One region of the Paenibacillus sp. FSL H7-0756 genome, then DNA from elsewhere that is predicted to be linked to it. Evidence: riboswitches for the same ligand, from Rfam matches in the RefSeq annotation. Region 1 holds a riboswitch; the other holds the start of a gene.

What was found. A riboswitch is a leader RNA that binds a small molecule or an ion and turns the genes downstream of it on or off. The one in region 1 is predicted to bind cyclic di-AMP.
Positions count from the first base shown of each region.
Region 2: it holds a riboswitch for cyclic di-AMP, as region 1 does, so the genes downstream of both, NST04_RS19415 (alpha/beta fold hydrolase) here and NST04_RS00790 (hypothetical protein) in region 1, are expected to answer to the same signal.

Region 1 is NZ_JBBOVT010000001.1:180,610-186,037, forward strand. Features, by position in the region: gene NST04_RS00765 (SDR family NAD(P)-dependent oxidoreductase) at 1-344, opposite strand, end outside; gene ytxJ (bacillithiol system redox-active protein YtxJ) at 574-900, shown strand; gene NST04_RS00775 (glutaredoxin family protein) at 897-1,139, shown strand; gene NST04_RS00780 (WD40 repeat domain-containing protein) at 1,247-2,578, shown strand; gene NST04_RS00785 (hypothetical protein) at 2,580-2,840, opposite strand; cyclic di-AMP (ydaO/yuaA leader) riboswitch at 2,814-2,983, shown strand; gene NST04_RS00790 (hypothetical protein) at 3,118-3,573, shown strand; gene NST04_RS00795 (hypothetical protein) at 4,005-4,211, opposite strand; gene NST04_RS00800 (family 43 glycosylhydrolase) at 4,230-5,428, opposite strand, start outside.
Region 2 is NZ_JBBOVT010000002.1:588,648-594,075, forward strand. Features, by position in the region: gene NST04_RS19400 (arsenite methyltransferase) at 1-291, shown strand, start outside; gene NST04_RS19405 (arsinothricin resistance N-acetyltransferase ArsN1 family A) at 307-804, shown strand; gene NST04_RS19410 (TrkH family potassium uptake protein) at 886-2,244, opposite strand; gene NST04_RS19415 (alpha/beta fold hydrolase) at 2,324-3,136, opposite strand; cyclic di-AMP (ydaO/yuaA leader) riboswitch at 3,144-3,276, opposite strand; gene mnhG (monovalent cation/H(+) antiporter subunit G) at 3,274-3,633, opposite strand; gene NST04_RS19425 (Na(+)/H(+) antiporter subunit F1) at 3,623-3,916, opposite strand; gene NST04_RS19430 (Na+/H+ antiporter subunit E) at 3,916-4,398, opposite strand; gene NST04_RS19435 (Na+/H+ antiporter subunit D) at 4,404-5,428, opposite strand, start outside.

The DNA.
Region 1 (5,428 bases):
AGCGTGTTCACGTTATAAATCTCCGCCATTGCTTCATCATCCATATCCACGAGCACCGTTGCATCATCCGACCGGTGGATAATCCCCGCGTTATTGATAATTATATCAAGGTGCCCTGTACTCCCGGCAATACTCCGTGCAGCCTCCTTTACGCTCCCTGCATTGCCGATATCAAGAGGGACCAGCCTCAGGCTATCCGGGTATTGCGCTTTCAAAGCTTCCAATGCCGCAGGGTCCGGCAAATACTGTCCGGCAAACACCATGTACTTACTCTCCAAAAGAGATCGAACGAGGCAAAATCCCAGTCCACGGTCAGCACCGGTAACACAAGCAACCCTTTTCATGAGCTCCCCCCTCATATCTGCATGATTATGCACCGAGCCTAGGTTCATCCCTCTCACATTAGCATGGCCTCGGGCCGTTAACAACATCCTGCAAGGGAGGGGCCGGGCTAAGCAGAACTTTACTTTTGCTTTAATTTTGAACTATGCTACAATCATGACTAATAGTTGTTAACAACACAATTGTTGACAACAGGTTTCATTAACTCTTACCCAGGAAGGTGATCCTCCGATGTCTATTCAACAAATTCACACCAAGGAAGAACTAGAGCAATATATCGGGCAGCCTGGCAAAAAACTGCTCTTCAAGCACAGCACCACCTGCCCGATCAGCGCCAAGGCCAACGAGGAATTCCAGGCCTATGCCCAGCATTCAGATACTCCTGCAGCCGTTGTCCATGTGATCGAAGACCGTCCTGTCTCCAATCAAATTGCTGAGGATTTCGGGATCAAGCATGAATCCCCGCAAATCTTCCTGCTGGAGGACAGCGAAGTCCGCTGGAACACCTCACACTGGAAGATTACCCAAAAAGCGATAAAGGAAGCAGTGGAACAATGAGCGCGAACGTAATTGTCTATTCGACCTACGGCTGCAGCGAATGCAATCAGGTCAAGCAGCTGCTGGAGAGCAAAGGCATTCCCTTCGAGGTGCGGGATGTGATGACAAGCTCGGTCTATCAGGAGGAAGTGGAGAAGCTGGGCTTCATGGGCATTCCAGTCACTGTATCCGGGGACCGCGCAGTCAAGGGCTTCAATCTTCCTGAGCTCCAGGAGCTTATGGATGCTGCTGTTCTGTAATATACACAAAGGTGCTCTCCTCTCAAGAGGAGCAGCACCTTTTTTTTGCGATTCATTGATGTAAAATATGTATATTTATATATATCTGGAACAGGAGGACTGATCAATTGAACTGGCTACAAGATGAGCAGGCTGCTAAATGGCGTGAAGAAGGGCAGCGTTATGCGCGCGACGTTAACCAATTCGTACATAAAGGACTGACTGAAGGCTGGGACAAAGCGGGAAATGAACCCGCAGAGGATACACGCGGTGCCCTCGCTGCCAAAATCTATAAGATGATTCGGGGAGCTAATGAGCGCGGTGAGATTGCTGAGCTGCGGGCGCAATTGCCGGCGGCAACGTGGCCGCTCTCCGGCCACTTTCAGAAGGAGATGCAGGCGATCCGCAGTATCCATTTCATCAGTGATGATGCTGTGGTATTCAGCACCGGCACCCCTTGGGAGAAGAAAGCAGTTGTGGCTGTACATAAGGATGTTATTTCCGTATTCGGCGAGTATAGCCTGGTTGGGGCATCTCCTGATAATCAGTTCTATGCGCTCGCCGGAACTCAGGGGATTACCATTATGCATTCTATGAACAGCACACTTCAGGGTACAGTTGTAGCCACCCTCTCATGGCGTGAGCTGAATGGAACGATTCAAGCACTGGACCCGGACTTTCCCGTCTTGGACATAGAGAGCCTGGACCAGGCGTTACCCTTGGAGCAGGTCATTCCTTTTAACGGGGGCGGGGCGTTATTGCTTGTTACGAGCCAGGGGATTTTCCTGGTCCAGCAATCGCAGGAGAAGCCCTGGGAGGTGAAGCTGCTGCATCCGGATCTCGAAGAATATAAAGCAGATGAGCTGGAGCATATTGAAATTGACATGCCGCATGGTGCCGTCTCTCCGGATGGAAGATGGATTGCCTATGGCAGCCAGGGCAGTGATCATCTTTTATATGACACAACTTCAGGGCAGGTTCACCTATTCAATCCGGAATCCAGTTACCCGCACTATACAATATTTACAAAGGACCAGCATAGCGTATGGTACAATTCCTGCCACTTCTATAATGGCGTTACCCTTGCCGTTCCCCTTGAAGATGTGGAAGGAGGAGAACTCCCGGCAGATCAGGAATATCCGCTTGTTAACGAGGAAGCCCGGGTGTATGCGGCGGCAGCGCTGAAGAATGGTGTTGTGATTGGCGATGCCTATGGCTACTTGAGGCTCATTGATGCAGAGGGGCGGGAGCTGTGGCGTTATTATGCCGGAAGCACTATTTCAGGCTTAGCTGTCAATCGGGATGAGACTCTGCTGGCTGTAGGGACTTATGGAGGGATGCTGCACTTCCTGGACCTTCATGCAGCGCAGCGAAGCAACTATGCGATTACAACAGGAACCGTTCGTGAGGTGAAGCGGATCATTGCCTGGAAGAATCAGAAGGTTCCGCTGTGGTGGTAGTCTAATACAAGGGGCCTTCATCCCCACCGCCGTCTGCCAAAAATAAAAAACAGCGCTTGAGCGAGATAAATGGCAGATAATCTGCTACAAATGTGAGTTTTGGCTTCCCTATGCACAGCCATTCAGCCATTTGCTGAAAATAAGGCGAATAGCACTCTTTTCCATTTTTACAACCCACCTCCGAAAAGTGTATGATTCGTGTTGAAAGCAAATGAGTGTATTCATGAAAATGAGCAATGCATGCACGCTGAATTTCCGTCATGTGGAAAACGGGGGAACCATCCGGCCGTCTGGCCGACTTGGGGTGAATCCGAAGGAGAATGCCACGCGCAGGTCTCCGGCAGGTAGGGCGACTCTCACCGTCCGAATCCGACAGCTAACCTCGTAAGCGTAAGGAGAGAGCCCTGATCCGCCAAGCTTTTGTGCCAGGCGTCTTATGCCTGTTACCCAAAACCGCAGGCAGAGGTCCTCCTCTGCCTGCGGTTTTTTGCGCACTGGAATGAACTGCACAGTATAGATTCAGAAAGGAACGTGACCACATGCCTGACCCCTTACCGCCCAAACTAACAGCTGCTGCCGGATTCAACCACTACACCCAGCAATATAGCGGGCCCGTCTATGCGCTTAGCTGTCTGCTGCTGGAAAAAGGCGCCCGTGCCGAACAAGCAACCACCGCCACCTTCGTGGCACTCCATCCACTATGGCTGAAGGGCAGCCTCTCCGGGGACGGTGCTGCTGCGGCTGCCTACAGAGAGTGCATCCGCCAATGTGCCATGCTCACCCGGGATCGTAGCCGCTGCGCTCCTGCCCTGCTTAAATGGGACGATCATGTCGCCAGTGCCTTATGGTACGGCATCCAGCTCCCCCTGCCCGACATCAGCCTGATCCTGGAGTGCAGCATTCCCGAGCTGAAGGCCCGGCTAAGAGGAATACGCGAACAGATGGCAGCCGCACATTCGGCCTTGCCTGCGGTCCACCGCCCTTCGGCGGGATGAGTCGGGGGATTAGCATGGGCTATAGGAATGAGTGCGGCGGAATGAGTTGGATGTGGCGGAATCAGGATACGGATGCGGCAGAAGGAGTCTGATGTGGCGGGCGGGCTGCGGACTACAGATCCGCTATTTTGGCAAATGGGACCATTCTGAAGTCCATGCGGACTGAGAGGCGCTTAATGTACCCATGCCTCATTTTTCGCTCCACCCAGCCTCTTAACGTCCTCTCAGTCCGCAACGGGGAGATAATCGGTCTTTTCACAAAATAAGGGCCTCTGAGTCCGCCTACAAAACAAAAAAGCCGCGACATCCGCCGCGACTTAGTCCTTGACTCTCAGCACCAGCACGCACCCATACTGTGCCTGGCTCACCTTACATAGCTCAACCATCCGATGCATCGATCCAGTCTTCGCCAACCGTCCATTACCTAGAACTCAGCTCTTGCCTTTCCCACTCCTACCATCCTTACCGCCCTTGGCAAACCGCCAAAAGGCCATACAGCAGCCGAGCAATCCGGCTCCCAGCATAAGGGTCTGTAACGCCCCCAGCCAAGCCGACTGCTCCGAGGGGATCAGGCTGCTGATAATGATGAGCAGGATCGAGGCCGCGACCAGCACGGGGGTTTGTCTACTTTTCTTCACAACCATTCACCACTCCTGTTAGTAATTCTTAACTCTATAGTACTCAAAATCAGCGAAGGAGTCATGCTGGTGGGCATCCACGGAACCGATGAAATTGAACAAGCCTGTAAATCCGCCAATCTCCCCGGGCTCTCCGTTCACGCCTTCATCCGACAAATAGAGAGCATCGATATTCTCTACAAAAGCTTGCCAATCCCCGTTATCCCTGAAGCGGTAAAGGATACTCGCGATGCCTGAATGATAGATAAGCTTGAGCTCTGCTGTGTCTTCAGGGACTGGAATGTAATGGTGGACCAGCTCAATACGTTCTCCCAGCTTGGCCTGTAGTACAGATAGAACGGTGCCCTCTGATTCGGAGTGGGTCAAGTGAACGTACAGCCAATTATTCGAATCATAGTATAGCCCCATCCCCGCCGTTTCCGAATAATGATCGGGATGAAACTCCACCTTGGTCTGAACTTCATAATGGAGGGAGGTTGCACGCGTGGCCAACATCGCCGGATTAATCTGTGAGAAGAATGAATTCTCTCCATGAATGCGTAAGTAACCCGGACGTTCAACCGTATTCACCCATGCTGCTTGCTGCTCCCGGTATGGAGTCAGAAAGTGAATATCATAGTGCTCCTGGTTAAAATCATCAAATACGTCATGAGAGAGTCTGTCCCCCTCTAGTTCAACACCTGCTAACCCCTCAACTTCCATTTTGGCTACATTCGATCCATCCTTCATTTCCAGCCAGCCAGCCTCTGTCCAATGCATTTTTTGAATCGAGGTTTCGCGGCCTAATGGATTCAGTAGCGTTCCTTCCACTGGCCGTGACATTAGATGGGCAATGTACCATTCGCCTGTTTGGGTTTGAACTAATGAGCCGTGACCTGCTTTTTGCATGATTGAACCTGGATTATACATCTCAAAATGCCCGGCATCCGGATTACCCAGTGAAAATAAATGGCGCGGCGAGGAGGTGATGATCGGCTCCCCCGACGGATGCGGTTCATAGGGACCAAATATATGCTCCGCACGCCCAATCTCAACACCATGAGCATAACCCGTTCCGCCAGCTGCTAATAGCAGATAGTACATATCTCTATATTTATAGATCTGCGGTGCTTCAGCACAGCCGCGGCTGGTGAAGCCTTGCGTCACACGGTGCCATTGTCCAACCAGCTTCCCCGCATTCAAATCAAATTCAGCGATCACAATATGTCCAGGCGCTT
Region 2 (5,428 bases), on a different contig from region 1:
GAAGCCTATCGCGTACTTATGCCCGGAGGGCGTCTGGCCATCTCTGATATTGTAACTACAGCTGAGCTACCCCCCGAGATCAAAAATGACCTGGGCGAATTATATTCGGGTTGTATCTCCGGGGCCTCTTTCATTTCTGATCTGGAGATGATGCTTCAGGAAAGCGGCTTTACTGAGATCCATATTGAGCCCAAAGACGAATCCAGAACATTTATCAAAGATTGGGTTCCCGGTGCGAACGTTGAGCAATACATCGTCTCTACTGTGATTAAAGCGAGAAAACAATCTTAAGGGGATGTTCAATTGATCACTACATTAACTGTTCGTCAGGCCACACCAGAAGATATCGGTAGTATCCTCCGAATCTATAATCAGGGAATCGAGGATCGAATCGCTACACTTGAAACAGAGACGAAAGATTTCTCTTATATGGAGGCGTGGTTCAAAGATCATCAAGGCCGCTATAGCGTTATTGTAGCGGAACGAGAAGGTGAAGTGATTGGCTGGGCCTCCCTGAATCCCTATTCCCTCCGCTGCGCTTATAACGGGGTAGCTGACCTGTCCGTTTACATTGATCGCCGCTTCCGTGGCCAAGGTGTAGGCAACTCGCTCCTGGATTCTTTGCACAAGGTGGCCAAGGAAAATAGCTTTTATAAAATCGTTCTCTTTACCTTCCCGTTTAATGAGAGTGGTCAAGGGTTGTATCGGAAGATGGGCTACCGGCAGGTTGGTCTATTGGAGAAGCAGGGGATTATAGACAAAACGTTTATTGATGTGATGATTATGGAGAAGCTTCTACTATAAAAATGAAGATAAAAAAGGAGAAGTTCTACCCGTAAACGGAAGAACTTCTCCTTTCAATCAGTTCCAACTACTCCTTACTTACTAACCAATCAGCAACTTGTCCTCTGGGTAACGGTACTTCTGTTTAACACTTTTTTGTGCCAAGGCAAAGGCTAAGGTTAAAGGGCCCAGTCTCCCAATATACATTATAACTATGATGATACATTTACCAATTGGTGACAGATCAGGGGTTAAGCCCATGGACATGCCCACGGTTCCAAAGGCTGATGTAGCTTCAAATAAAAGAGCAAGAATATCCGTATGGCGGGTATATTCAGTAATTGTTAATAAAAAGGTTGCTCCAAGAACAAGGCCTAAGGAGATGGTCATTACAGCCAGTGATCTGAAAATAAGATCTTGAGGTATCCGTTTTTTTAGCAGCTGCACATCAGCATTCCCCTTGATGGTTGAGAAGATGCTTAATATGAGTACCGCAAAGGTGGTCGTCTTGATCCCCCCGCCTGTCGAGCCTGATGAAGCTCCTATGAACATCAGAAAGATCATAAAGAACTGGGACGCCGGTAACATCGCACCAATATCAATGGAGTTGAAACCCGCTGTGCGGGTAACCACTCCCTGGAAATATCCACCCCAGATTCTTTCCCCCCATGTGAGTGTACCAAATGTTCTGGTATTAAAAAGCTCAAAGACAAATATGACCAGAAACCCTGCAAAACAAAGCACTCCTGAAGTGATTAGCACGATTTTTGTGTGAAAAGACAGAGCCTTCCAGCTTCTCTTGCGGTATAGATCCAGAATCACAATAAATCCAATTCCACCAATGATAAATAAAAATGAAATGACAATATTGACTAACGGATCACCAACATACCGGCTCAGACTATCCGACCATAATGAAAAACCTGCGTTATTAAAGGCCGAGATGGAATGGAAAATTCCATAATATAGGGCTTTGGCAACACCCAGGTCATTCGCCCACCGGATGGTCAACAACAATGCCCCAAGAGTTTCGAAGATAAATGAGATTAGTACAATGCTTAGTGATAGCCGGACGACCCCTTGTGTTTCAACGGAGTTCGAAGATTGCTGGATGAGTAAACGCTCCTTCAGCCCAATCTTCTTCCCCAGAATTACGGCAATTAGAACACTGAACGTCATGAATCCTAATCCTCCGATTTGAATGAGGAGCAGGATAATGATTTGTCCAAAGTTGGAGAAGTCGGTTCCTGTATCCAGCACCACCAGTCCAGTGACACACACAGCTGAAGTTGAGGTAAATAATGCATTTAGCCATCCCACACTAGTTCCGGTGGATGAAGATACCGGTAAGGACAACATAATTGTCCCCAGAATGATGGTTACAGCAAAACCTAAAAGAATAATTCTTGATGAGGTTAGACTGAGTTTTCGAGTAAACCAAAGGTACCTTTTTGTAAACATATCACTGGCTCCTGTAATGATTCTTTTCGTAAATAAACAGCGCTGCGTCACCTTCAAGGGTGTGTGTCCAGTGAGAGTATCAGCCAGGTAGCTCTTGTTGAAAACACTGTTGATCCTTTAGATAATCGAGCAAAAGCCGGTTAAATAATTGCGGTTGACATAGGTGACTAGGATACATGGCATTCTCGATGATCGCTAAATGAGCTTTGGGATACTTAGCCGCTGTTTTTTTAACTTGCTCTAACACCCGCTCATTGTGATTACCTGACACGATCAGCACCGGAATTTGCAGCCGCAGCGCAAACCCGTAACCGTCCGAATACTTCAACGCCATGCGTTGCTTAATCCATTCTGTCGTCCGTTTATGCATAAGCTCTTTTCTCAAGATATGGTAAGCCAAGAGCCATCTGTGATAGGTGATACGTAAAGGCTTGATAAACATTTCAGCAGGGAGATAATGAGAAATCCAGGCACAGAACTGCAACGCTTCTTTCAACTTACTTCCGCTAGCAGAGTAATCACCTTGAAAATAACTATCCACCAAAATCATGGTAATCACCCGCTCAGGGAATAGATAGGCGAACTTCTGGGCAAGTATAGCTCCACTGGAGCAGGCTACAATTACAATCTTTTCTACATCCAGCTTATCTAATAATGCCTTTAGATCCTCAACTTGAGTGTCTACGATCCGGCCAATCTCAACATTCATCTTCCCTGACAGCCCGTTTCCTCTTAGATCATAGACAATTACTTTCGCGCGCTTACTGAAATATTCCGCCTGTGGTTCAAAAAGATGGTGGGAGGTCGAATAATCATGGATAAAAACGATGGGCAGACCGCTACCCGATATCTCATAATACAAGGTTGTTCCGTTGACATCAACAATAGGCACTGCAGGATTCCCCTCTCATGAACGCTTACGGGGTTAGCTGACGGATTCGGACCTGAGTAGCCCTACTCGATATTCTCGAGATTCACCCCGGAACTTTTGGTTCCCCCGTTTCCTTTACAGGAATTCAGCGGCAAATATCATTTCTCAGATTGCTCCTTACTTCTTTCCTTATGGGTCAGCAGATCATCCTGTACGCTGTTTTTCCACAAGGGAACGCCCGAACGGTAGGCCGCCCGGCCATTTAGATGGCCTGCGACCGGCGAAGTGATGAATACAAAAAGAATCGCCAGCAGCAGCTTGACACTGATCTCTCCATCTTTGAACCAAAAGTAAAGGAAGCCGCCGCCCAGTAAACATAACACCCCGAACGTTGCGCTTTTGGTGGCCGCATGTGAACGCAGATAGACATCGGGCAGCCGGATCAGGCCAAAGGCACTGATGCCGCAAAAAATGGCGCCCAGCACCACTAGAATCGAGCTAAACAACTCACCTGTCATGCAGTTCCCCTCCTTCTTCCACAACAACCCCACGTTCGATATACCTTGCGAGTGCAGTGGTTCCAATAAACGTCAGAATACCTATAACCAGAATTACCTCAAGAAAATTGCGGGTATCCAGCAGCATACTAATGACAGTAATCATAGCCAGTACATGAATGCCTATCGTATCTAGGGCGGCCACCCTATCCGAACGGGTAGGTCCTTTCAGAAGCCGGAACAGGCACGCGAGTATGGCCATTCCCAGAATGATCAATGCGGTAGTTAATAGTACGGAGACCATCAGCGGGTCACCTCCATGATCACTTGTTCGAAATTACCCCGGATCTGCTTCACCATTTCCTCAGCATCTTTGATGTCAATGGCATGAATAAATAGGGTCTTCCCATCCCTCGACACATCAAGGGTCAGCGTGCCAGGAGTCAGACATATTAGACAAGACAACAGTGTAACTTCCCAGGCTGAGGTTAACGCCGTCTCATAGGCGAATATTCCAGGGCGGATCGCCAGCTTCGGACGAAGAATATGATAAATTACCACAAAGTTCGAGATGGTCAATTCGCGGATAAAGATCAGCAGCAGCTTGAATATGGACCATAGGCGTTTTAAATAAAATGGCCGGGCCTGAGGCTTGGATCTTCTGAATAACAGCAGCATCCCTATGCCGAGCAGAAACCCGATAAGAAAAGTGGCGCCGGAGCTGCTATTATTGATTGCCATCCACAATAAAGCAACTAACAGATTAAACAAGAATTGTAGAGCCATTATATCTACTCCTTCAGTATGGCTTGAATGTATTCCGCAGGTGAAGCCAGAACCTCTCCGGCCTGTGCTACATAGGCATATAGAGCATCTGCTCCAATACCCATTGCAATGACAAGCACAAGCAGTGCAGCGGCGACAGCAGAAGCTCTCTTCAGGTTCACAGCAGGCAGTTCTCTCTGAGGTTCATTTCCCCAGAAGGCCAGCCTGAACATCTTGATTAAGGAATACAGCACCATAAAGCTTGAGCCGAGACCGATAAGAGACAGTGTCAGCATACCGGCATCCAAAGCTCCGCGGATGATCAGCAGCTTTCCGGCAAAACCGCTCAGCGGCGGAATCCCCACCAGAGCAAGGGTCAATATAAAGAACATCCAGCCCAGGAGCGGGTATTTCTTAATCATGCCTCCCATTCCACTCAAACGATCTGTTCCTGCTGCGGAGATGATTAATCCGCCCAGTATAAACAGGAGCCCTTTAGCCAGCATATCGTGAAGCAGATAGAAGATGACTCCGTTCAGCGAATCCCCGGTACCTGCAGCAAGCCCGAAAGCCACAAATCCGACACTAATAATGACATTATAATTAAGAATCCGAGGGATATCCTTGTAGGCCACTGCCCCTATGCTGCCCAGAATCATGGTTGCCGCAGCCATCCAGGCGATCAAACTATGCGTGAGACTGGTATCATTCACAAACATCAGGGTGAACGTGCGGATAATGGCATATAGTCCTACTTTGGTAAGAAGAGCACCAAATAGTGCCCTGATCGCCGAAGGCGGTGCGCCGTACGATCCCGGGAGCCAATAGAACAGGAACAGCCCCGCTTTTAAGGAGAATACGATTAAAAAAAGCACAGCAATTACGTTCAATATACCGCCTTGCCCCGCTTCAGCAATACGCTGTGACAAATGCGCCATATTCAGCGTCCCTACTGCCGCATACAGATACGCTACAGCTGCTACAAACAACGTTGACGACACAATATTGATCAGCAGGTATTTCGCTGTCTCCCGTAACTGCAGCTTGGTCC